Regions from separate parts of the Niveispirillum fermenti genome, predicted to be linked through region 1. Evidence: predicted binding sites of a transcription regulator. Region 1 holds the regulator's gene; each other region holds the start of a gene.
The links. The regulator PhoB, encoded in region 1, activates phosphate uptake and scavenging genes when phosphate is short. The targets are predictions, from matches to a motif close to TNTCATAAAACTGTCA.

Region 1 (7,727 bases):
AGGAAGGCACCTCGGCCTTCTTCCAGACGGAGGTGAAGCTGGCCATCACGATGGATGCGGGCACCATCGACCCGCGCGGCACCGGCAACCCGGCCCAGTGGGACCGCGGCGCCTTCCAGGATCTGGTGAGCGATGCGCTGTACAAGGAATTTCCGGAGGTCACGGCCCGTCTGGAACGGCGCGACCTGCGCGGGCTGGTCAGCCCGGTGGCCGGCGTCTGGGTAGGCCGGCTGCTGGACAAGGACCCGTCCCTGGTCGGCCAGACGATCGAGATGTGGCTGCCCGCGTCGGACGGCATCAACCAGATCGTCAAGGGCAGCATCGACCGCAGCCTGCCGGAATCACAGCGCCGGATCGGCGACCGGCAACTGGGCTGGTTCGATGCGCTGGATGAGCGCGGCGACGTGCGCATGGCCTTCAACACGACCTTCTTCACCTCCAGCGACAGCAATTATCCCGAACTGGCCGGCCTGTTCGGCGCGGCCGTGGGGACGCTGCTGACCATGCTGGTGACGCTGGCCATCTCCCTGCCCATCGGGGTGGCGGCCGCCGTCTATCTGGAGGAGTTCGCGCCCAAGAACAGGTTGACCGACCTGATCGAGGTGAACATCAACAATCTGGCGGCCGTGCCCTCCATCGTGTTCGGCCTGCTGGGCCTGGCGGTGTTCCTCAACTTCTTCGGCATGCCGCGGTCGGCGCCGCTGGTCGGCGGCCTGGTGCTGGGCCTGCTGGTGCTGCCCACCATCATCATCGCCAGCCGTGCCGCGCTGAAGGCCGTGCCGCCGTCGATCCGGGAAGCCGCACTGGGCATGGGCGCCTCCCGCCTGCAGACCGTGCTGCATCATGTGCTGCCGCTGGCCATGCCGGGCATCATGACGGGCACCATCATCGGCATGGCCCATGCCGTGGGCGAAACGGCGCCGCTGCTGATGATCGGCATGAACGCCTTCGTCACCTCGGCTCCGACCAGCCTGCTGGACAGCTCGTCCGTCCTGCCCGTCCAGATATTCATCTGGGCAGACAAGCCGGAACGCGGCTTCGTCGAACTGACCTCGGCCGCCATCCTGGTGCTGCTGACCTTCCTCATCATGATGAACGGCGCGGCGATCTGGCTGCGCAAGAAATTCGAACGGCGGTGGTAACCATGGACAGCATGACCCTGAACAAGCCCGAGCAAGCCGCGACGACCACCCAGCCGGTGAAGGTCTCGGCCCGCGACGTGAAGGTCTATTACGGTGCCAAGCGCGCGCTGCACGGCGTCAATGTCGATATCTACCAGAACGAGGTGCTGGCCCTGATCGGTCCCTCGGGCTGCGGCAAGTCGACCTTCCTGCGGACCATCAACCGCATGAACGACACGATCGACATCTGCCGCGTGGAAGGCCTCATCACGCTGGACGGCCACGACATCTACGACCCCCGGCTGGACGTGGTGCAACTGCGCGCCCGGATCGGCATGGTGTTCCAGAAGCCGAATCCGTTCCCGAAATCGATCTATGAGAACATCATCTACGGGCCGAAGTTGCATGGCCTAGCCACGCGCAAGGATGAGTTCGACGCCATCGTCGAAACCTCGCTGAAGCGCGCCGGCCTGTGGAACGAGGTGAAGGACCGCCTGCACGAGCCCGGCACCGGCCTGTCCGGCGGCCAGCAGCAGCGCCTTTGCATCGCCCGCGCCGTGGCCGTCAGCCCCGAAGTCATCCTGATGGACGAGCCCTGCTCGGCCCTGGACCCGATCGCCACCGCGCATATCGAGGAACTGATCGACGAGCTGCGCGAGAGCTTCACCATTGCCATCGTCACCCACAACATGCAGCAGGCCGCCCGCGTGTCCCAGCGCACGGCCTTCTTCCACCTGGGTGACCTGGTGGAGGTCGGCGACACCGAGGAGATTTTCACCAATCCGCGTGACGAGCGCACGCAGGGCTACATCACCGGCCGGTACGGCTGAGCCGGCCTTGTCCGCTCTCCTTCATTGCTGTGTGCGTCCCCGCTTTCGCGGGGGCCCGTTCGATGTGAACCGTTCGTCAGCCCACACATTTTAAGGACCCGTGTCCATGTCGCCGACCGAACATACCGTCAAGTCCTTCGAGGCGGAATTGCAGCGCCTGTCCAACCAGATCGCCCAGATGGGCGGTGTGGTGGAAGCGCAGGTGGAGGCGGCCGTGCAGGCCGTCGGCCGCCGCGACGTGGATGGCGCGTCGCGCGTCATGCAGGGCGATGCCCGGCTGGATGCCTTTGAACGTCAGATCGAGCATGACGCCATCCGCATGCTGGCGCTGCGTGCGCCGGTCGGCGTCGACCTGCGCGAGGTGCTGGCGGCCCTGAAGATTTCCGCCGATCTTGAACGCACGGGCGACTATGCCGCCAACATCGCCAAGCGGTCCGTCGCCCTGGCCCAGTTGCCCGTGATGCGCCCCGCCGGCACCATTCCGCGCATGGGCCGGCTGGTGCAGGAGATGCTGAAGGACGTGCTGGACGCCTATATCGACCGCGATGTCGAAAAGGCCGTGGCCGCCTGGCACCGGGACGAGGAACTGGACGATCTCTATACCAGCCTGTTCCGCGAGGTCCTGACCTACATGATGGAAGACCCGCGCAACATCACGCCCTGCACGCACCTGCTGTTCATCGCCAAAAACCTGGAGCGTGCCGGCGACCATGCCACCAACATCGCCGAGACCGTGCATTTCCTGGTCAAGGGCCAGCCGCTGACGGCGGAGCGGCCCAAGAGCGACAAGTCCAGCTTCACCATCATCGAGCCGGAAGAGGGCTGAGGCGCCGCCGCAGCCCTTCCGTGACCGACTAGCCTCCAGGGAACCCGATGAACGCCGCCTTGAAGCCGCTGATCCTGGTTGTCGAAGACGAAGCCGACCTGGTCACCCTGCTGTCCTACAACCTGGAACGCGAAGGTTTCCGGGTCATCACCGCCGGTGACGGGGAAGAGGCCCTGTTGCAGGCCGACGAGCGCAGCCCGCACCTGATCCTGCTGGACTGGATGCTGCCGCTGATGAGCGGGCTTGAGGTCTGCCGGCAGTTGCGCCGCAATTCAAAGACCCGCGATATCCCTGTGATCATGCTGACGGCCCGCGGCGAGGAGGCGGACAAGGTCCGCGGCCTGAACAGCGGGGCCGATGATTACCTGTCCAAGCCCTTCAGCCCCACCGAGCTGGTGGCCCGCATCCGCGCCGTGCTGCGCCGCGCCTCGCCGGCCCTGGCGGAGGAACTGCTGCGCTTCTCCGACATCTCCATGGATCTGGCGGCCCACCGCGTGCGCCGTGGTGAACGGGATATCCATCTGGGACCGAAGGAATTCGCCCTGCTGCGCCATTTCATGCAGCATCCCGGCCGCGTCTTCTCACGCGAACAGTTGCTGGATATCGTCTGGGGGCATGATGTCTATGTCGAACTGCGCACCGTGGACGTTCATATCCGCCGCCTGCGCAAGGCGCTGAACGAGACGGAGGAACAGGACGTGATCCGCACGGTCCGTTCCGCCGGCTATGCGCTGGACACCAAGACCACGATGTGACGCCGCTCCGTCTCTTTTCGCCGATGCGATGCCTTCCCGGCGTTGCCAGCCGCCCCGCGGCTGCCTATTTTGCATTGCGAGAAGATTTGAGGACCGGACCGGCATCCCATGACGTCACAGCCCCTGCGTTTCCTGGCCGGGCCGGAGGCCATGGCCCGCATCCGCCGTGACGGGCTGCACGAGGATATGGTGGATGTGGTGGCGGGGGCCAGCGGCGGGGCCAAATGGCTGGCGCTGACCCGGCTGGACCAGGCCCTGTTCGGCCGCTGGTTCCGCAGCCGCACCCGTCCCCTGCACATGATCGGCAGTTCCATCGGGACCTGGCGCTTCGCCTGCCTGGCTCAGCCCGATCCCGTGGAGGCCTGCCGGCGGTTCGAGGCCTGCTATCTGGATTATGCCGTCGAAGGGCCGGTGACCGTGGCTGAACTGACGGCCCATTGCCGTGATTTCCTGGATGTGATCTTCGGCGCCGGCGGGGTGGAACATCTGCTGGACCATCCTTTCATGCGCCAGTCCATCCTGGCTGTGCGCGGGCGCGGGCCCATCGGGCCGCGGGCGGGGAAGGTGCGGCTGGGCCTGGGCCTCGGGGCGGCGGGTCTGGCCAATCTGGCCAGCCGGCAGGCCCTGCCCCTGTTCTTCGAGCGCACGGTCCTGCACGACCGGCGCGACCCGCCGCCCTTCGACCTGTCTGCCGGGTTCCCGACCCAGGCCGTGGCCCTCACATCCACGAACCTGATCCCCGCCCTGCTGGCCTCCAGCGCGGTGCCCTTCGTGTTCGAAGGGGTGGTGGACCCCGACGGGGCGCGGCCCGGCCTCTACCTGGATGGCGGGATCATGGATTACCATCTGGACATGGCATTCACGCCGCCGGGCTTGGTACTCTATCCGCATTTCTCCCACCGTGTCGTGCCCGGCTGGTTCGACAAGGCGCTGCCCTGGCGCCGGGCACGGGCGGACAGCCTGTCGCGCATGCTTGTCCTGTGCCCGTCGGCGGCATTCGCCGGGGCGCTGCCCTTCGGCAAGATCCCCGATCGCGGCGACTTCAAGCGCATGGGAACGGCCGCCCGGCAGAAATACTGGCGCGCGGCTGTGGCCGAAACCGACCGGCTGGCTGATTGCTGGCTGGAAGCGGTGGAAAGGGACCGGGTGCCGGACCTGCTGGAACCATTGCTGCCTTGACACACCGTCACGGAACCCACACTTGACCGGGCGCACCGGCATCGGCTTGATGCGCAAAACCACTTTCCTTCGGAGCCCGCACCCATGGCGACCGCCATCTCTCCGCTCGCCCCCGCCGCCTTTCCGTCGCTGCCGCCCGTCGCGGGCGTGCGACTGGCCGGTCACCGCGCCGGCATCCGGTACAAGACGCCGCGCAACGACGTCATGGTGGCGCTGCTGGACGAGGGGTCCAGCGTGGCGGCCGTGCTGACCCGGTCGCTGACGGCATCGGCGCCCGTGCATCGCTGCCGCGCCCACCTGGCGGGCGGTTCGGTGCGGGCCCTGGTCGTCAATGCCGGCAATTCCAACGCCTTCACGGGCAAGGCGGGCGAAGCGTTCGTGGATGCCACGATCGATGCCGCGGTTGCACTTGCCGGCTGCAAGCCGACGGAGGTGTTTCCGGCATCGACCGGCGTCATCGGCCAGCCCATGCCGGCCGATCTGGTCGCAAAGTCGCTGCCCGACGCCTTCGCCGCACTGGTGCCGGCGGCAGGCGACGCCTGGGAGGTGGCGGCCCGCGCCATCATGACCACGGACACTTTCCCCAAGGGCGCCTCGGCCACCGCCACCATCGATGGCGTGACCGTGACCGTGGCCGGCTTCGCCAAGGGCAGCGGCATGATCGCGCCCGACATGGCGACGATGCTGGCCTATGTCTTCACCGACGCCAACATCGCACCGGCGCCTTTGCAGGCGGCCCTGTCGGCCGCGACGGATCGCAGCTTCAATGCCATCACCGTGGATGGCGACACCTCCACATCCGACACGCTGGTGCTGTGCGCGACCCGCAAGGCGGCGCATGCGGCCATCGACAGCGCGGATGACGCGCGGCTGGCCGCCTTCGCCACGGCGCTGGACGCGGTCTGCCTGGACCTGGCCAAGCAGATCGTGCGCGATGGCGAGGGGGCGACCAAGTTCGTGGAAATCCGTGTGACGGGCGCCGACAGCGATGCCGCCGCCAAGCGCATCGCGCTGACCGTCGCCAATTCCCCGCTGGTCAAGACGGCCGTGGCCGGGGAGGATGCCAACTGGGGCCGCATCGTCGCCGCCGTGGGCCGGTCGGGCGAGCGTGCCGACCGCGACCTGCTGGTCATCTCCGTCGGCGGCGTGCAGATCTGCGCCAGCGGGATGGAGGTGCCGGGCTATGACGAGGCGCCCGTGGCCGCCCACATGAAGGGCGGGGAAATCCTGATCGAGGTCGATATCGGCCTGGGTGACGGCAGTGCCACGGTCTGGACCTGCGACCTGACCCACGGCTATATCGACATCAACGGCAGTTACCGGTCGTGAGCGGGGACGACACGCCCTGCTGGCAGGACCCGGTCGCCAGGGGACCGGTCCGCACCGTGCTGGTCGCGGCGGTGGCGCTGGTGGATGCCGACGGGCGCGTGCTGCTGGCCCAGCGCCCGCCCGGCAAGTCCATGGCCGGGCTCTGGGAGTTTCCCGGCGGCAAGGTGGACGCGGGCGAGACGCCGGAAGCGGCCCTTGTGCGGGAACTGAAGGAGGAATTGGGGATCGATACGGCGGAGAGCTGCCTGGCCCCCATCGCCTTCGCCAGCCACACCTATGAGACGTTCCACCTGCTGATGCCGCTATACGCCGTGCGCGTCTGGAAGGGCACGCCCACCCCGCTGGAAGGCCAGCAACTGGCCTGGGTCAAGCCGGTGCGCATGGGAGATTATCCCATGCCCCCGGCCGATCTGCCCCTGATCCCCATCCTGCGCGACCTGTTGTGACGGAAGGTGACCGGGGCTGGCCTCAGCCCCGGTACTTGCCCAGTTCCATCTTGCCCAACTGGTTGCGATGCACCTCGTCCGGTCCGTCGGCCAGGCGCAGGGTGCGGGCACTGGCATAGGCCCAGGCCAGGGGGAAATCGTCCGACACCCCGCCGCCGCCATGCGCCTGGATGGCCATGTCGATCACCTGGCAGGCCACATTGGGGGCCACCACCTTGATCATGGCGATCTCGGCCTTGGCGCCCTTGTTGCCCACCGTGTCCATCATGTGCGCGGCCTTCAGCGTCAGCAGGCGGGCCTGGTCGATGGCGACGCGGGCGTCGGCGATGCGCTCCAGCCAGATGCTCTGCGCCGCGATGGGCTTGCCGAAGGCGACGCGCGTCGACAGGCGCTTGCACATCAGTTCCAGGGCTCGCTCCGACGCGCCGATCAGGCGCATGCAATGATGGATGCGGCCCGGCCCCAGGCGGCCTTGCGCGATTTCGAACCCGCGGCCCTCGCCCAGCAGGATGTTCTCTGCCGGCACGCGCACATTCTCGAACAGCACCTCGGAATGGCCGTGCGGCGCGTCATCATAGCCGAAGACGGGCAGGGGCCGTTTCACGGTCACGCCCGGCGTGTCGGTGGGGACCAGGATCATGGATTGCTGGCGGTGGCGGTCGGGATTGTCCGGGTCGGTCTTGCCCATGACGATCATGATCTTGCAGCGCGTGTCACTGGCCCCGCTGATCCACCATTTGCGGCCATTGATCACATAATCGTCACCGTCGCGCATGATGCGGGTGGCGATGTTCGTGGCGTCGGACGAGGCGACATCCGGTTCCGTCATGGCGAAGGCTGACCGTATCTCCCCCGCCAGCAGCGGCTTCAGCCAGCGCTCCTGATGCGCGGGAGAGGCGTAGCGGACCAGCACCTCCATATTGCCCGTGTCGGGGGCGGAACAGTTGAAGATTTCCGGGGCCCAGTGGCTGCGGCCCATGATCTCGCACAGCGGGGCATATTCCAGGTTGGTCAGGCCGGCGCCCTTGTCCGATTCCGGCAGGAACAGGTTCCACAGGCCGGCCTCGCGCGCCTTCTGCTTCAATTCATCCAGCAGCGGCAACGGCTTCCATCGCGTTTCCCCCTCCGCCACCTGCGCGGACAGGGCCTTTTCGTTGGGATAGACATGCGCCTCCATGAAGGCCGTCAGCCGTTCATGCAGGGCGCTGGCGCGCGGGGACATCTCGAAGATGGCGGTCATG
Region 2 (7,727 bases), on a different replicon from region 1:
TCTGGGGAAACACGCTGCGGCAGGCCAGGTCGGAATTGGCGCCGGGCGCGCCCTGATAGGCGATGGTGGAAGCGGGCATGGTCGTCACTTCGAGAAGGGTTGGCGGGGAAGGCGCCGCAGGTTACGGCAGAGCCCTCAAGGGGCCAGCACAAGGCGGGCGCGGTCAAGGTCTTCGATGGTATCCACGCCCAGCGGCACAATGTCCACCCGCGCCAGCGCGATGGTCATGCCATGGGAGAGCGCGCGGAGCTGCTCCAGCCTCTCCCGCCGTTCCAGTATGGAAGGCGGAAGGGCGACAAACCGTTCCAGCGCCGCCCGGCGATAGGCGTAAAGCCCGATATGATGGAACAGGGGGCCTTCGCCCCAGGGGGCCGTGGCGCGCGTGAAATAAAGGGCGCGGCCGGCAGCCGCGTCGTCCGCCATTTCAACCACGGCCTTCACGACATTGGGGTTGGTGCGCTCCGCCGGCTGGGTGATGACGGCGCCCAGCGTCGCGATGTCCACAGCCGGATCGGCCAGCGGGCCGAACACGGCACGGATGGCGGCAGGGTCGATGGTCGGCAGGTCGCCCTGCACATTGACGATGGCATCATGGCTGCCATCGGGATCGACATGGCGCACCGCCTCCCACACCCGGTCCGATCCCGACGGATGATCAGGATCGGTCAGCACGGCACGGCCTCCCGCCGCTTCTACGGCCCGCACGATCGAGGGCTCGGCCGCGGCGACAAGAACCGGGCCGATCGCCGCCTCCATGGCGCGGCGCCAGACATGCACGATCATCGGCACGCCATGGATGTCGGCCAGCACCTTGTCAGGCAGGCGGGTGGAACCGAGGCGGGCGGGGATCACCACCAGCGGACGGCGGGGAAGGGAGCGGTTTTCTGCGGTCATGGTTTTCCCGTGCGACATTTGGTCCGCCGGGTCAAGCCGGAAAGCCATGTGCGTCCGCGCATCCTTCGGCTAAGTATCGCGCATGGATGGAAGACATGGCGGGCATGGACGTGCCCGCCGGTTGGCGTTATTGTGCCCGCGCCCGGCGCACCCAAGGGATTAGGACTGATGGCGAGCAGCACCTTCAACAAGATTTCGATGGCGATCCTGACGGCGGTCCTGATCGCCTTTCTGGCCGGATTCGTCTCCAAGAAGCTGATCCACCCCACCTTCCCGGCTGAACGCGCCTTCAAGGTGGAAGTGCCGGAGACCGATACCGCCGGCGCCGCCGCCCCCGCCGCTCCGGCCGAACCGGATCCGGTCTCCCCGATCCTGGCCGCCGCCAGCGTGGAAGATGGCCAGAAGCTGACGCGCGCCTGTGCCGCCTGCCACAGCTTCGACAAGGGCGGTGCCAACAAGGTCGGCCCCAACCTGTGGAACATCGTGAACAACAAGCATGCCCATGCCGAGGGCTTCGCTTATTCCGACGCGATGAAAAGCCAGGAAGGCCCGTGGGACTATGAGCACCTGAACAGGTTCCTGGCCAATCCGAAGGCCACCATTCCCGGCACGAAGATGAACTATGCCGGCATGCGCAAGGTGGAGGATCGCGCCGCGCTGATCGCCTATCTGCGCACGCTATCGGACGATCCGGCCCCCCTGCCGTAAACGCAGCGGATCGGCAATGTGTTATGAAGGGGCGGTCGCAGGGCCGCCCCTTTTTTCTCGTCCTTATTCATCCTGGCCCCCCAGCTCCGGAGTCGTGACATGTCCAGCGTGCCTGACAGCCTGATCGACCTCGCCAATCGCTGCGCCGATGCGGCCGGGCTGGTGGCCCGCCGGCATTACCGCACACCGGTCCCCGTGGATGTGAAGGCGGATGCCTCGCCCGTCACCATCGCCGACCGGGAGGTGGAATCGGCCATCCGTGCCCTGATCACGGCCGAACGGCCCGGTGACGGCATCCTGGGCGAGGAACATGGCAGCCAGGGTCTGAACGCGGAATATGTCTGGGTCATCGACCCGATCGACGGCACGAAATCCTTCATCACGGGCCGGCCGCTGTTCACGACCCTCATCGCCCTGCTGCATCGTGGCGTGCCCGTACTGGGCATCATCGACCAGCCTGTCATCGGCGACCGCTGGATCGGGATCACCGGCCAGCCCACGACCTTGAACGGCAACCCCGTGCAGACGCGCCCCTGTTCCGATATCGCCATGGCCACGCAGGCGGCCACCATGCCGTTCCATCAGGTGGAATTCGCCATGACCCATGCGTCCAGCCGCTACATGGTATGGGGTGGGGATGCCTATGTTTTCGGCCTGCTGGCCGCCGGCTTCGTCGACCTGATGGTCGAAGCGGGCTTGCAGCCCTATGATTGGGCGGCCCTGGTCACCGTGATCGAGGGCGCCGGCGGCGTCATCACCGATTGGGAAGGGTTGCCGCTGCGCCTGGGTTGCAGCGGCAATGTCGTGGCCGCCGGCGACCCGGCCCTGCATGCCCATGTGCTGGCGATGTTCCGCGACCGGCGCTGATTTGCCGGCGATGTGATCAGCAGGAAGGCCGGCCCGCCATCGCCCGATGGGGTCAGGCCCTCATCCCGGTTCCGCCAACACGGGCTGCCGGCAGGCGCACCGTGACGGTCGTGCCGACGGCCGGCGTGCTTTGCATGGTCAGGCTGCCGCCATGCGCCTCGGCATAGCCGCGGGCCAGCGGCAGGCCCAGCCCGGCACCCGGCTGGCGGCGGTTATGCCCGCCCTCCACCTGGGCGAACGGCTCCAGGGCGATGCGCATGGCGTCCACCGTCATGCCGATTCCCTGGTCCGCAACCTCGATCAGCATGTCCCCCGTGATGGCGTCCAGCCGGACACGGACATCGATGCGCTGGCCGCTTTCCGAAAAGCGGATGGCGTTGCCCATCAGATTGACCAGCATCTGCTTCATCCGCACCTCGTCCGACAGGATGCGAATGCCCGGCGGGGACACATCGATGCGCAGCGGCACCCCGCGCTCCACCGCCTTTTCCCGCACCAGCCGTTCGCACCGTTCGATCAGGGCGCCGATTTCCACCCAGCTTTCCCGCAGTTCCAGCGCCCCGGCATCCATGCGGGCAATATCGAGCAGGTCATTGACCAGCCGCAGCAGATGCAGCCCGCCTTCATGGATGTCGTTGGCATATTCACGATATTGCGGCGCCCCCAGGGTGCCCAGCAATTCATCGCGCAGGATTTCCGAGAACCCGATGATGGCGTTTAGCGGTGTCCGCAATTCGTGGCTGATATTGGCCAGGAACTGGCCCTTGGCACGGTCGGCGATGGCGGCACGCGCCTCCGCGGCGCGCAGGTTTTCGCGGCTGGCCATCTCCTCCCCGCGGTCACGCGCCACGATGGTCAGTTCACCCGCCCCCATGCCCGGCGATGACAGCACGATCAGGCTGACCGGCACCGCACCGCCACCGGGGCCCGCCAGATGCAGCGGCGCCCAATCCGGCCGGCCGGGCTGCGTCCCCGACTGCGCCCGGCGATGGAAAGCCAGCCTGTCATCCGGGACAACCAGATCGAGGAAGGGACGCCCCAGAACCTGGCTGCGCTGGCCAGGCATCAGGCCGAACAGGGCCAGACCGGCCCGGTTGACCAGCTCCACCCTGCCTTCCCGGACCAGACAGACCATGTCGGGCAGGCTGTCGATCAGGTTGTGGCAATGGTCCAGCATGCGGGACAGCGCCTGCTGCGTCTGGCGTTCACGTTGCACAATGCGCTGGCCGCGCAGCAACATGAGGCCAGTCAGCATGAACAGGACCAGGATGACGAGCGCCAGGGCCCAATAGATGCCATGCAGGAAATCCTGCGCCGGGGTTGGCATGCGCCAGCTTATCCAGCCGACCGGCGGCGCGTCATCGGGTGCCCCATATTCCCGCAGGGCCAGCACACCGGTTGCGCCTCCCGGTACCAGACGGGACGGCATGTCCAGATTGTCCAGCAGCAGGGGTTCCAGCGCATGGGCCACGGCGGCCCGATCCACCCTTTGAAGGAACAGCAGGGTCAGCCCGTCCGGCCGGGCGCTGCCGCCCAGAGCCGGCCTGATATCGGCGGCACTGGCGAGATAGAGGCCGTCGGGCATCCGGACCAGCCCCGTCACCGCCTCCGTCATGCCGGGGGGATTGGCAATGGTACGCGCCACCATCTGCCCCAGGGCCGGCGGCAGGTGCAGTTCCCCCCGCCTTTCCGCAGACAGGCGCTTGCCATCGCGAACCGCATAGACCACCCGTTCCTGACGGTCCACCACCATGGATAGCGCGATGCGGAAGGCCCCGTTCAGATAGATGCCGACATTCTCGTCTGCCCAGGGCTCGTTGAAATTGTCGACCATATGTGTGACGGCCGCGTCCCAGCCGGCATAATCACGGGTCGTGGCGGACAGGGCCACATCATAGGCGGCCAATGTCCGGCGGACACGCTGCTGGGTCCGCTCCGCCTCGCCGGAATCGAAATGCCGCGCAGCGGCGAACAGGATCATGGCGATGGCCGTGATGGCGATGGCCAGCAACATCAGCACCGGCACGGCGGCGGTGGGAACCGCCCGCTCGCCGTTGTTCGGCAGGGATTGTAGCGGGTCTGGCAGCAGGTCCTGCATCGCGGAGGGGGAGCGCTCTCTCAAAAGGGCCGGAAGCCCCATCCTTTACCCGAAAGGGGTAGGCTTGCAACCAGGATCGCGCATCAGTGTGGCAAAGCGGCCATCCTTCCAGGGCAGCCCTGCGGAGAGGCCGGCAATTCCCTCGGGCGGGACAACGGACAAGCCGCCCTTCCTCCCGTACCTCGTGTTGTTTAAGCCACACAGCCAGTGGCGTCATGAACACGTCATAAAACCGCATCAAATCGGCAATGCACCTTTGGTAGCCCTCCCCCGGGGCCTGAGGGGCAGCCGACGATAACCCGCAAATGGGAATTCGGCCGCGCTGACAGGCTTTGTCGCCGCGATATCCCATCGGAGAACAACAATGAGCCTCAAGTCCAACCTGCTGGCCGGCGCTGCCGTCGGCGCCGCCATCCTGGTCGCCGGCCCGGCCGCCGCGCAGACCGCCGCCCCGTCCCAGGCGCAGATCGACACCCTGTCCCAGCAGATCCAGGCGCTGCAGAGCCAGCTCACCTCGTTGAAGGACAGCGTCGCCAAGGATTCCGCCGCGACGAAGAAGACGCTGGAGGCGATGCCCAGGGTCACCGCCGACGGCGGCCGCATCCGCATCCAGTCGGCTGACAAGAAGTTCGACGCCGCGATCCGCGCGCGCATCCACATGGATTACGGCTTCTTCAACGCCGGCAAGAACTTCACCACCGACGCCACCGACGGGTTCCAGATGCGCCGCGCCTTCCTGGGCGTCGCCGGCAAGGTCTATACCGATTGGGCCTATGAATTCACGGCCAACTTCGCCGACAACCGTGGCGGCGGCTCGCAGATCCAGGCGGCAAACATCGCCTATACCGGCTTCAAGGACTGGACGATCATCGGCGGCGTGCTGCAGCCGAAATTCACGCTGGATGACAGCACCTCCTCCAACGACATCGCCTTCATGGAACGCGCCCCGGTCGGCAACATCGTTGTCGGCATCGGCGGTTCCGACAGCCGCACGGGCGTCGGCATCATCAACAAGGGCGAGAGCCACATCCTGGCCGCCTATGTGACCGGCAACGCCACCAACACCAGCGGCACCATTGACGATCAGGTCAACATCCTGGGTCGCGCCGCCTATGCCTTCTGGCAGAGCAATGAAGGGGCGGCCGGTATCGGTGTCTCGGGTGTCTATCAGACCAGCCCGCAGGCCACCGCCCGTCCCGTCGCCGCCGGAACGGCCACGACCTCCATCTCCTTCGGCGACCGGCCCGGCCTGCGCGTCGGCGGCAACCGCACCTCGCTGACCAGCACCGGCGCCATCAACCAGATCGACGGCGCCTATGCCTACGGCGCCGACCTGGGCGTCAATTTCAAGAGCTTCTGGGCCGCCGCCGAATATTACAATTTCGGCGCCAAGTATGACGATTACACCGCCACCGGCGCCGCCCAGACGCTGGCCGACCCGGAATTCAGCGGCTACTACGTCTCGGCCGGCTACATCCTCACCGGCGAGCGCCGCAATTATACGCCGGGCGAATGGGCCGGCGTGAAGCCCGCCTGGCCGGTCGGCCAGAATGGCTTCGGCGCCTGGGAAGTCGCCACCCGGTTCAGCCAGGTCGACCTGATCGACCGGGCCGGCGGCATCGCCGGCACCGGCACGGGCAAGGAGACCAACTGGACGCTCGGCGTGAACTGGTACGTCAACCCGGCCATCCGCTTCATGCTGAACCATGTGATGAGCGAGACCAAGCGCCCCAACGGCACCGATGTCGAACTGGATATCACCGCCGTCCGCATGCAGTTCCAGTTCTGACCCGCGTCAACGGGCTGCGGACCCCGTCCCTGCCAGTATTACGGCAGGGACGCCACAGCCCGATATTGGAAGGGCCGGCCGGATCAATCCGGCCGGCCCTATTATTTTATACCAGCGCCCAATCGGCACCCCATCGTCCGATGGGAAGGGGTCACAGACGGCGGATCGCGGTAATGCCCTTCGCCCCGGCACGGGCCAGCACATCGGCCAGGGGTTCCGCCACGACCTGCATATGGAAAGCGTTGGCGTGCAGCAGGGTCGCCGCATCGGTCATGATGCCGACATGGCCGGGGAAGAAGACAAGATCGCCACGCTGGTATGTCACGCCCTTGCCATCACCGGACACCAGGGTGCCGATAATCGCCGCCTGCTGATCACTGTCGCGCGGACAATGATGGCCGGCCGCCAGCAACGCCACCTGTACCAACCCGGAACAATCGATGCCGATGCTGGTCCGCCCGCCCCAAAGATAAGGCGTCCCGGCGAACTGTTCCGCCACGGCAACAAAGTCCGCCGCCGTAATCGCCACGGGCGCCAGATGGCGGGCATGCAGCCAGCCCCCGCCATCCACCTGCCGCCATTCCCCCTGTTCCGCCGTCACCACGACGCGCGCGCCCAGCGACAATACATCCACGAAGGGCTGTTTCAGGTCGGGTTCAGGCAGCAGGAAGGTACGCAAGGCCGAGACCTTGTGCGTGGGCAGGGTGATATCGGCGTCCAGCGCCTCCACCCGCACCCACCCGACATAGCCGTCGGTGCCGTTCTGGCCCCAGGCCCAGCCGTCGCGTTCATCCAGGACCGTGAAGGTCTCCCCGAACAGCAATTCGGTGGTCTGGCCCGCCTCGAACGAAGGCTCCGCCTTCACGGCGGCAAAGCCGCTGCGAATCTGGCAGGGAACACCATCGATGAAGCGGGCGGCATCGACGCGGCCACGCAGATAGGATGCGGCGAGGTCCTCCCGGTAGGGATGGACGCGGGGATCAAGCTTTTCAGTGTCGGTCATGCCGATGGGGCCAGGGCTTCGGTTCGGGCACCGTCCACCAGCACGGGGGGTACGACGCCATTGATATCCAGGACGGGATCGATGATCCCGCCTTCCTCGCCGACCGCGGGCGCCTTTTCCGCATCGATCACCATCTGCCCGAACTCGGCCAGATAGACGGACCCTTTCACGGTCCGCTGGACCAGTACGTTACGGCGATCCTCCTGATCGCGCTTGCGCTTGATGTAGCCCAGCCGGCCCAGCCGGTCCAGTGCGCGGGTGATGGCCGGTTTCGATACGTTAAGGGCGGATGCCAGCCCGCGTACCGTATGCGGCGGCGGCGTGAGGAACACGGTGAGCAGCAGGGCCAGTTGCCGTGCCGACAGGTC
Region 3 (7,727 bases), on a different replicon from region 1:
CGGAAATTCCTTGATCACCGCCAGCTTCAGCCGGTCTTCCGGCACATGGGCCAGGCCGCGCCGGCGGGCGCCGGCCGCATCATAGGCTGTGTGGGGGCCGATCTCCTCCCCCTTCAGCGTTACCGTTCCGCTTTCAAAACGACGCATGCCGGACAGGACCTCCAGCAATTCCGACTGACCGTTGCCGGCCACGCCGGCCACGCCCACGATCTCACCGGCCCGCACCGTCAGGCTGGCATCCTTCAGCGTCGCCACGCCGCGCCCGTCCACGACATTGACCTGTCGCGCCGACAGCAGCACATCCCCCGGCACAGCCGGGGCCTTTTCCACGAAAAGGGAGGTTTTGCGGCCGACCATGGCATCGGCCAGGGCCTGCCGGTCGGTTTCGGCGGTCGTGAATTCGGCCACGACCTCCCCCCGGCGCAGCACCGACACGCGGTCGGTGACGGCCATGATCTCCTTCAGCTTGTGGGTGATCAGCAGCACGCTGCGCCCCTGCTGGCGCAGCCGCTCCAGGATGCGGAAAAGCTGCTCGACCTCCGGCGGCGACAGCACGGCCGTCGGCTCGTCCAGGATCAGCACCTCCGCCCCGCGATACAGCGCCTTCAGGATTTCCACGCGCTGCTGCACGCCCACGGGCAGGTCGGAAACGATGGCGTCCAGGGGTACTTCCAGGCCGAACTGATCCTCCAGCGCCTGCACCTCCGCCCGGGCGCGGGCCATGGCGGGGCCCAGCACGGGGCCGCCCTCATGCCCCAGCAACAGGTTCTCCAGTACAGTGAAGGTCTCCACCAGCATGAAATGCTGGTGGACCATGCCGATGCCCAGCCGGATGGCATCCTGCGGCGTGCGGATGTCGACCGGCTGGCCGCGGACCAGGATGGTCCCTTCATCGGCCTCGTAGAAGCCGTAGAGGATGCTCATCAGCGTGGATTTGCCCGCCCCGTTCTCCCCCACCAGCCCATGAATGCTGGCGGGTGCGAAACGCAGGGTCACGTTGCGGTTGGCATGGACAGGGCCGAATCGCTTGTCGATGCCGACAAGTTCGACCGCCCAGGAGGGGGAAACGTTTGATGGGGCGGCCGACATGGCGTCACTTGCGTCCGGAAGTCATGCGAGCGGGCGGGATCAGTACTTGCAGCCCTTGGCATCGTCGTAATTGGCGACGATGCGCGTGCCGGCCTTGATTTCCGCCGTGGCCTTGTCGACGGCGGCGCGCATCTCCGGCGTGATCAAGGCCTTGTTGTGCGCATCGTCGGCCCAGCCGACGCCGTCCTCCTTCAGACCCAGGCGCTGGTGCCCGGCCTTCCATGTGCCGTCGCGGGCCGTCTTGAACGCCTCATAGGCGGCCACGTCGACGCGCTTGACCATGCTGGTCAGCACCTTGCCCGGAAACAGATAGTTCTGGTTGCTGTCGACCCCGATCGACAGCTTGCCCGCATCCGCCGCCGCCTGCAGAACCCCCATGCCCGTCTGGCCGGCCGCCGCGAAGATCACATCGGCCCCGCGATCGAACTGGCTCTTGGCCAGTTCCGACCCGCGCGTGGGATCGGCCCAGGCCGCCGGCGTGCTGCCGGCCATGTTCGCCAGGATGGCGGTGGCCGGCTTCGTCGCCTTGACGCCCTGTTCATAGCCGCAGGCGAAGCGACGGATCAGCGGAATGTCCATGCCGCCGACGAACCCGACCGTCCCTGTCTTGCTGGCCAGCGCCGCCAGTACGCCGACCAGATAGGACCCCTCATGCTCGGCGAACTCCACCGACTGCACATTGGGCAGATCGACATGGCCGTCGATCAGGGTGAAGCGAACATTGGGAAACTCCTTGGCCACCTTCTCCACCGACGGGGCCATGGAAAAGCCGACGGAGACGATGACATCGGCCTTGCGGCTGGCCAGCCGGCGCAGGAACTGCTCGCGCTGCGCCTCGTTCGTCACCTCAAACCAGCGGAAATTGACGCCGGTATCGGCCTTGAACCGTTCTGCGCCGTTATTCGCCCCCTCGTTGAAGGACTTGTCGAAACGACCGCCCATGTCGAACACGATGGCGGGTTCGAAGGCAAGGGCGGGGGCGACCGTGGCGGCGGTGGACATGAAAAGGGCAAGGGCCGCACAGGCGGCACGACGGGTAAACGTCATCGGCTCCGTTCCGAAAGGGCGATGGACCTCAGCGGCTGGACCGCGGCCACCGGCAAAGGCTCATCGCAATATTACCAGTCGGACAAGCTATCCAGTTCATCGGCGGCGGGCAAGGTGCCTCGCGGCCCAAGGCGGCTGTGCGGGTGCGGAATCTTAACGCTGCCACCTCTGCCAGCCCCATATCGGCCGGCGGGGCGGCGCCGATGGCGCGCGTTGCGCGACGCGACGGGTTCTGGTCATCGTCAAATAACTGTAGCATCAAGGGCCTATAAATTCGTCCCGACCCCACGGGACCCCGCAGTCCGCACCAGAAGGCCCCCGCCCGCCATGACCGACCCCCGCCTGCTCACCTATGCCGAATTCGAAGCCGTCCAGGATCGCGCCGCCTCCCCGGCGGATGCGCCCACCTTCGGGGACGTGGTGCAGCAGCGCCTGGGCCGCCGCGACATCCTGCGCGGCATGCTGGGCACCAGCGCCATTGCCGCCTTTGCCCCTGCCATCCCGGCGGTGCTGGCCCCGGCCGATGCCCGGGCCCAGGCGCCTGCCGGGGCCGGCGACGGTTTCGGCTTCGCCTTCAAGGAATTGAAGCGCGGGGTGGACCGCACCCACCATGTGGCCGACGGATATGACGCCGATGTGCTGATCCGCTGGGGCGACCCGCTGTTCGATGACAGCCCCGATTTCGACCCCTACAAGCAGACGGCCGACAGTCAGTTGAAGCAGTTCGGCTATAATTGCGATTATACGGCCTTCTTCCCCCTGCCGCAGGGATCGGACAAGGCCGATCACGGGCTGCTCTGGGTCAACCACGAATATACGCAGGCCGAGATGATGTTCCCCGGCCTGGTACCCGAAGGCCAGGACCGTTACGACCATGCCCACATCACCCGCGAGATGGCGGAAGTGGAGATGGCGGCCCATAGCGGCAGCATCGTGGAGGTGAAGCGCGGAACCGATGGCAAATGGACCTATGTCAAGGGCGGCCGTTTCAATCGCCGTATCAACGCGCTGAACACCCGGATGACCCTGACCGGCCCCGCCGCCGGCCATCGCCGCGTGAAGACCAGTGACGACCCGGACGGCCGGACCGTGATCGGCATGCTGAACAACTGCGCCGGCGGCTTCACGCCCTGGGGCACCGTGCTGTCGGGAGAGGAGAATATCGATGGCTATTTCATGGGAACCATCGATCAGAACCATCCCGAACAGCGCAATCACGACCGTATGACGGTTCCGTCTGCCTGGACGGCATGGGGCCGGCATTTCGACCGGTTCGATGTGAACAAGGAACCGATGGAGGCGAATCGCTATGGCTGGATCGTCGAGATCGATCCCTACGACCCGTCCAGCACGCCGCGCAAGCTGACGGCATTGGGCCGGTTCAAGCATGAGGGGGCCGGCGTGACCGTCAACAAGGATGGCCGCGTCGTCGTCTATATGGGCGATGACCAGCGATTCGAGCATGTGTACCGGTTCGTCTCGAAGGGGCGCTATAATCCCGACGACCGCAAGGCCAACATGACGCTGCTGGACGAGGGGACCCTGTCGGTGGCCCGCTATGACGCCGACGGCACCCTGACCTGGCTGCCCCTGATCCATGGTCAGGGGCCGCTGACGGCGGCCAACGGTTTCAACGACCAGGGGGATGTCGTCATCTGTGCCCGCATCGCGGCGACCCTGCTGGGGGCGACCCGCATGGACCGGCCGGAGGATGTGGAGGTCAATCCCGTGACGGGCATTGTCTATGTCATGCTGACCAACAATGACGACCGGCTGCCTGATCTGCCGCACCATTCCCCCCTGTCCACGGTGAATGCCGCCAATCCCCGGCCCGCCAACAGTTGGGGCCATATCGTGGAGATGCTGCCGCCCGATGGCGACCACACGGCCGACAGCTTCAAATGGGAAATCCTGGTGAAGGCCGGCAACCCGGCCGACCCGGCGACGGGCGCCACCTTCAACAAGGCAACGACGGAGGATGGCTGGTTCTCCTGCCCCGACAATTGCGCCTTCGACCATAGGGGCCGGCTGTGGATCGGCACCGACCAGGGCACAAAATGGCAGCGGACCAGCGGCTATGCCGATGGCGTCTGGGCCCTGGAGACGCAGGGGTCGCTGCGCGGCACGGCGCGGCTTTTCTTCCGTGTGCCCGTGGGCGCCGAACTGACGGGCCCGACCTTCACGCCGGACGACCAGACCCTATTCGTCGCGGTGCAGCATCCCGGCTCCGATGGGGTGGGCGACTATACGAAATCCGGTGCGCGCGGCGGCAGCTTCGCCGATCCCGGCACACGCTGGCCCGACTTCAAGGAAGACATGCCGCCCCGTCCCTCCGTCGTGGCCATCACCCGCAAGGGCGGCGGTGTGCTGGGCGTGTGACCCTTTGCACACGGTGTCCGCCGCATCGGCCCGGGGCGGGGTGGCAGGGGCTTGTTGCAGTGCATCAGGGACTTGCCAACGCGCCCCGTCCGGTGTCAAAAGCGAGGCAGCGAAACCGCATGGCCGGTTTCACCATCCGTTGCATATTCCGCCCCCACGGCACCGCCTTTGGTGGTGCCGGACGGGGCTGGCGTTACCAGTGGGTCGCCCTTGATGAAATCCGTGTTGCCCTCTGCCCTTGCCCTGTCACGCCGCACCCTGCTGCGCGGGGCCGGTGCCCTGGCGGTGTCGGCGCTGGCCGTTCCCATGGCGCCGACGCGCCTGGCCTTCGGCAATCCAAGCTTCATCGATTTTCCCTTCCAGCTCGGTGTGGCATCGGGGGAACCCTGGCCCGACGGGTTCGTCATCTGGACACGTCTGGCCCCGCGTCCGCTGGACGTGGGCTATGGCATGGCGCCGGAAGCCATCCCGGTCGACTGGGAGGTGGCGGAGGATTCGTCCTTCCGCGCCATCGCGGCCAAGGGCACGGCGCTGGCCCATCCCGAACTCGCCCATGCCGTGCATGTGGAACTGACCGGCCTGCTGCCATCCCGCCCCTACTGGTACCGGTTCCGCTGCGGGGATCACCGGTCCATGCAGGGCCGTGCCATGACGGCCCCGGCGGCCGGCGCGCCGGTGCAGAAGCTGCGCTTCGCCGTGGCCGGCTGCCAGAATTACGAACAGGGGCTCTATACCGCCTATGACCACCTGTCCCGCGAGGAGGTGGATTTCGTCTTCCATTATGGCGACTACATCTATGAAGGGCTGAGCAAGCCCTTCTATTTCAGCCGCCATTTCGATGATGTCGTGCCCTGTCCGCGGCGTGCCGACCTGCCCGACACCTTTTCGGTGCATGACTACCGGCTGCGCTATGCCAAGTACAAGATGGACACCGACCTGCAGAAGGCCCATGCCGCCGCCCCCTGGATCGCGGTCTGGGACGATCACGAGATCGTGGACAACTGGGTCGGCGACCATGACAAGGCATTGACCCCGCCGGAGATTTTCCGCCTGCGCCGTGCCGCGGCCGCCCAGGCCTATTACGAGCATCTGCCCTTCCGCCGCTCCTCCCTGCCGGCCGGCGCCCAGATGCAGCTTTTCCGCAAATTCTCCTTCGGCGGGCTGGTCGACATGCATGTGCTGGACACGCGCCAGTACCGCAGCGACCAGCCCTGCAAGGACGGGTTCCGCCCGGCCTGTCCGGAGGTGGACGACCCGTCCCTGACGGTATTGGGCGCGGCGCAGGAGGAATGGCTGCTGGGCAATCTGGCCAACCGGGAGGCCGGCTGGCACCTGCTGGCCCAGCAGGTGATGATGATGCCCTGCGACCGGGAACCGGGGGCGGACAATATCCGCAACCTGGACAGCTGGGACCCCTATCGCGTCGCGCGCGCCCGGTTGCTGAACCATCTGAAGGACAATGACATCCGCAACACGGTGGTGCTGACCGGCGACGAACACCAGCATATCGTCGGCAATGTCATCCTGGACGACAAGGACAAGGACAGCCCGACGGTTGCCAGCGAATTCGTCATCACCTCCATCTCTTCCGGCGGGGACGGGGGGGATGCGCGCAAGGCCACGGCCGGCATGCTGGCGGAAAACCCGCATATCAAGCTGATCAACGACCAGCGCGGCTATGGCGTTTGCGAGGTCACGCCCAAGCGGCTGCTGATGGAAATGCGGGTGATGGATCAGGTATCCCGCCCGGGCGGGCACATCTCCACCCGCGCGAAATTCGCCGTCGATCCGCGGCGGCCAGGCGTGCAGAGGGCCTGACGCCACACCCACACCGCATCACCCGCACCGTATCGCGGGATGCGGGCGCGCTCCCGCCGCTTGGATACCAAGCCAGCATCCTCTCCGGTCGGACCTCCCCCGTCGCAGGGGAGCCCCGCTGGCCGCCGTTCAACTGGCTTCTGCCTGCGGTTCGGCGGGGGTCAGTGCCAGCTTGCTGGCCACGATGGCCGCCTGGGTCCGGCTGACCACGCCCAGACGGCGCAGGATGACGGTGACATGCGCCTTCACCGTGGTTTCCACCACGCCCATCTCATAGGCGATCTGCTTGTTCAGCTTGCCTTCAGCGATGCCGGCCAGCACGCGCAGTTGCTGCGGTGTCAGGCCGGCGACGCGCGCCGCCATGTCGGCATCGGCGACGGGGGCGGCCGATGGGGTGCCGCTGCCCGTGGGCAGCCATACCGCCCCGTCCAGCACGGCGCCGATCGCCTCCCCGATATGGGTGATGGGGGCCGATTTCGGCACGAAGCCGGAGGCGCCATATTCCATGGCGCGGTGGATGGTGGCCGCATCCTCCGACGCGGAAACCACGATGACGGGAATGGCCGGATGTTCATTGCGCAACAGGGCCAGCCCGATCAGCCCGTTCATGCCCGGCATGTGCAGGTCCAGCAGAATGGCGTCGATGGCACCCTCCCGCTTCAGCACCGCTTCCACCTCATCGAAACTGGATGCCTCCACCGTGGAAAGGTCGGGCAGCGTTCCCGCGACCGACTGGCACAGGGCCGCCCGCATCAACGGATGATCGTCAGCCACCAGAATGCGGATCGCCATACGCAGGGCCCCTCCCGGACGGTTCGCTTGCCAGCGGCTGTCCCGCCGCCTTTTTCAACTAGGGAATCATGCGCAATCAGGACAAGGACGCAAGCAGTCATTTCCAAAAAAAAGAATAGGGCGGGTAGCGTTATGCCACCCGCCCAATAGTTCAGAGGGGAAACCGCCAGGATCGGATGATCAATCGTCCTTGTAGATATCCACGTCCTTCGTTTCCCGCACGAACAGCAGGCCGATGACCAGCGTGGCGGCGGCGACGATGATGGGATACCAGAGGCCGGAATAGATGTCGCCCGTGGCTGCCACGATGGCCAGGCTGGTGGCCGGCAGGAACCCGCCGAACCAGCCATTGCCGATGTGATAGGGCAGCGACATCGAGGTGTACCGGATGCGGGTCGGGAACATTTCCACCAGCATGGCGGCGATGGGGCCATACACAAGGGTCACGTAGATGACCAGGATGGACAGCAGCACCACGACCATGGGCTTGTTAATCTTGTCCGGATTGGCCTTGGCCGGGTAACCCGCTTCGTTCAGGGCCGTGCTGAGCGCACGGTCGAAGGCGGCGGCGGTGGAAGCCGGGTCGGCCGGGGCGGCACTGC

Region 2: the regulator PhoB is predicted to act here: its motif matches at 4,790-4,805, upstream of ABC728_RS04620 (OprO/OprP family phosphate-selective porin).
Region 3: the regulator PhoB is predicted to act here: its motif matches at 2,377-2,392, upstream of ABC728_RS00180 (PhoX family protein).

What each region holds. Positions count from the first base shown of each region.
Region 1 covers NZ_CP156681.1:1,352,802-1,360,528, forward strand. The annotation lists gene pstA (phosphate ABC transporter permease PstA) at 1-1,142, shown strand, start outside; gene pstB (phosphate ABC transporter ATP-binding protein PstB) at 1,145-1,951, shown strand; gene phoU (phosphate signaling complex protein PhoU) at 2,058-2,777, shown strand; gene phoB (phosphate regulon transcriptional regulator PhoB) at 2,825-3,532, shown strand; gene ABC728_RS17715 (patatin-like phospholipase family protein) at 3,641-4,711, shown strand; gene argJ (bifunctional glutamate N-acetyltransferase/amino-acid acetyltransferase ArgJ) at 4,796-6,040, shown strand; gene ABC728_RS17725 ((deoxy)nucleoside triphosphate pyrophosphohydrolase) at 6,037-6,486, shown strand; gene ABC728_RS17730 (acyl-CoA dehydrogenase family protein) at 6,509-7,726, opposite strand.
Region 2 covers NZ_CP156679.1:36,324-44,050, reverse strand. The annotation lists gene ABC728_RS04645 (prephenate dehydratase) at 1-79, opposite strand, end outside; gene ABC728_RS04640 (3-deoxy-manno-octulosonate cytidylyltransferase) at 136-894, opposite strand; gene ABC728_RS04635 (c-type cytochrome) at 1,063-1,602, shown strand; gene ABC728_RS04630 (inositol monophosphatase family protein) at 1,702-2,469, shown strand; gene ABC728_RS04625 (ATP-binding protein) at 2,522-4,591, opposite strand; gene ABC728_RS04620 (OprO/OprP family phosphate-selective porin) at 4,932-6,356, shown strand; gene ABC728_RS04615 (C40 family peptidase) at 6,508-7,359, opposite strand; gene ABC728_RS04610 (MarR family transcriptional regulator) at 7,356-7,727, opposite strand, start outside.
Region 3 covers NZ_CP156678.1:34,902-42,628, forward strand. The annotation lists gene ABC728_RS00170 (ABC transporter ATP-binding protein) at 1-1,089, opposite strand, end outside; gene ABC728_RS00175 (BMP family lipoprotein) at 1,129-2,136, opposite strand; gene ABC728_RS00180 (PhoX family protein) at 2,464-4,515, shown strand; gene ABC728_RS00185 (alkaline phosphatase D family protein) at 4,729-6,333, shown strand; gene ABC728_RS00190 (response regulator) at 6,463-7,125, opposite strand; gene ABC728_RS00195 (MFS transporter) at 7,306-7,727, opposite strand, start outside.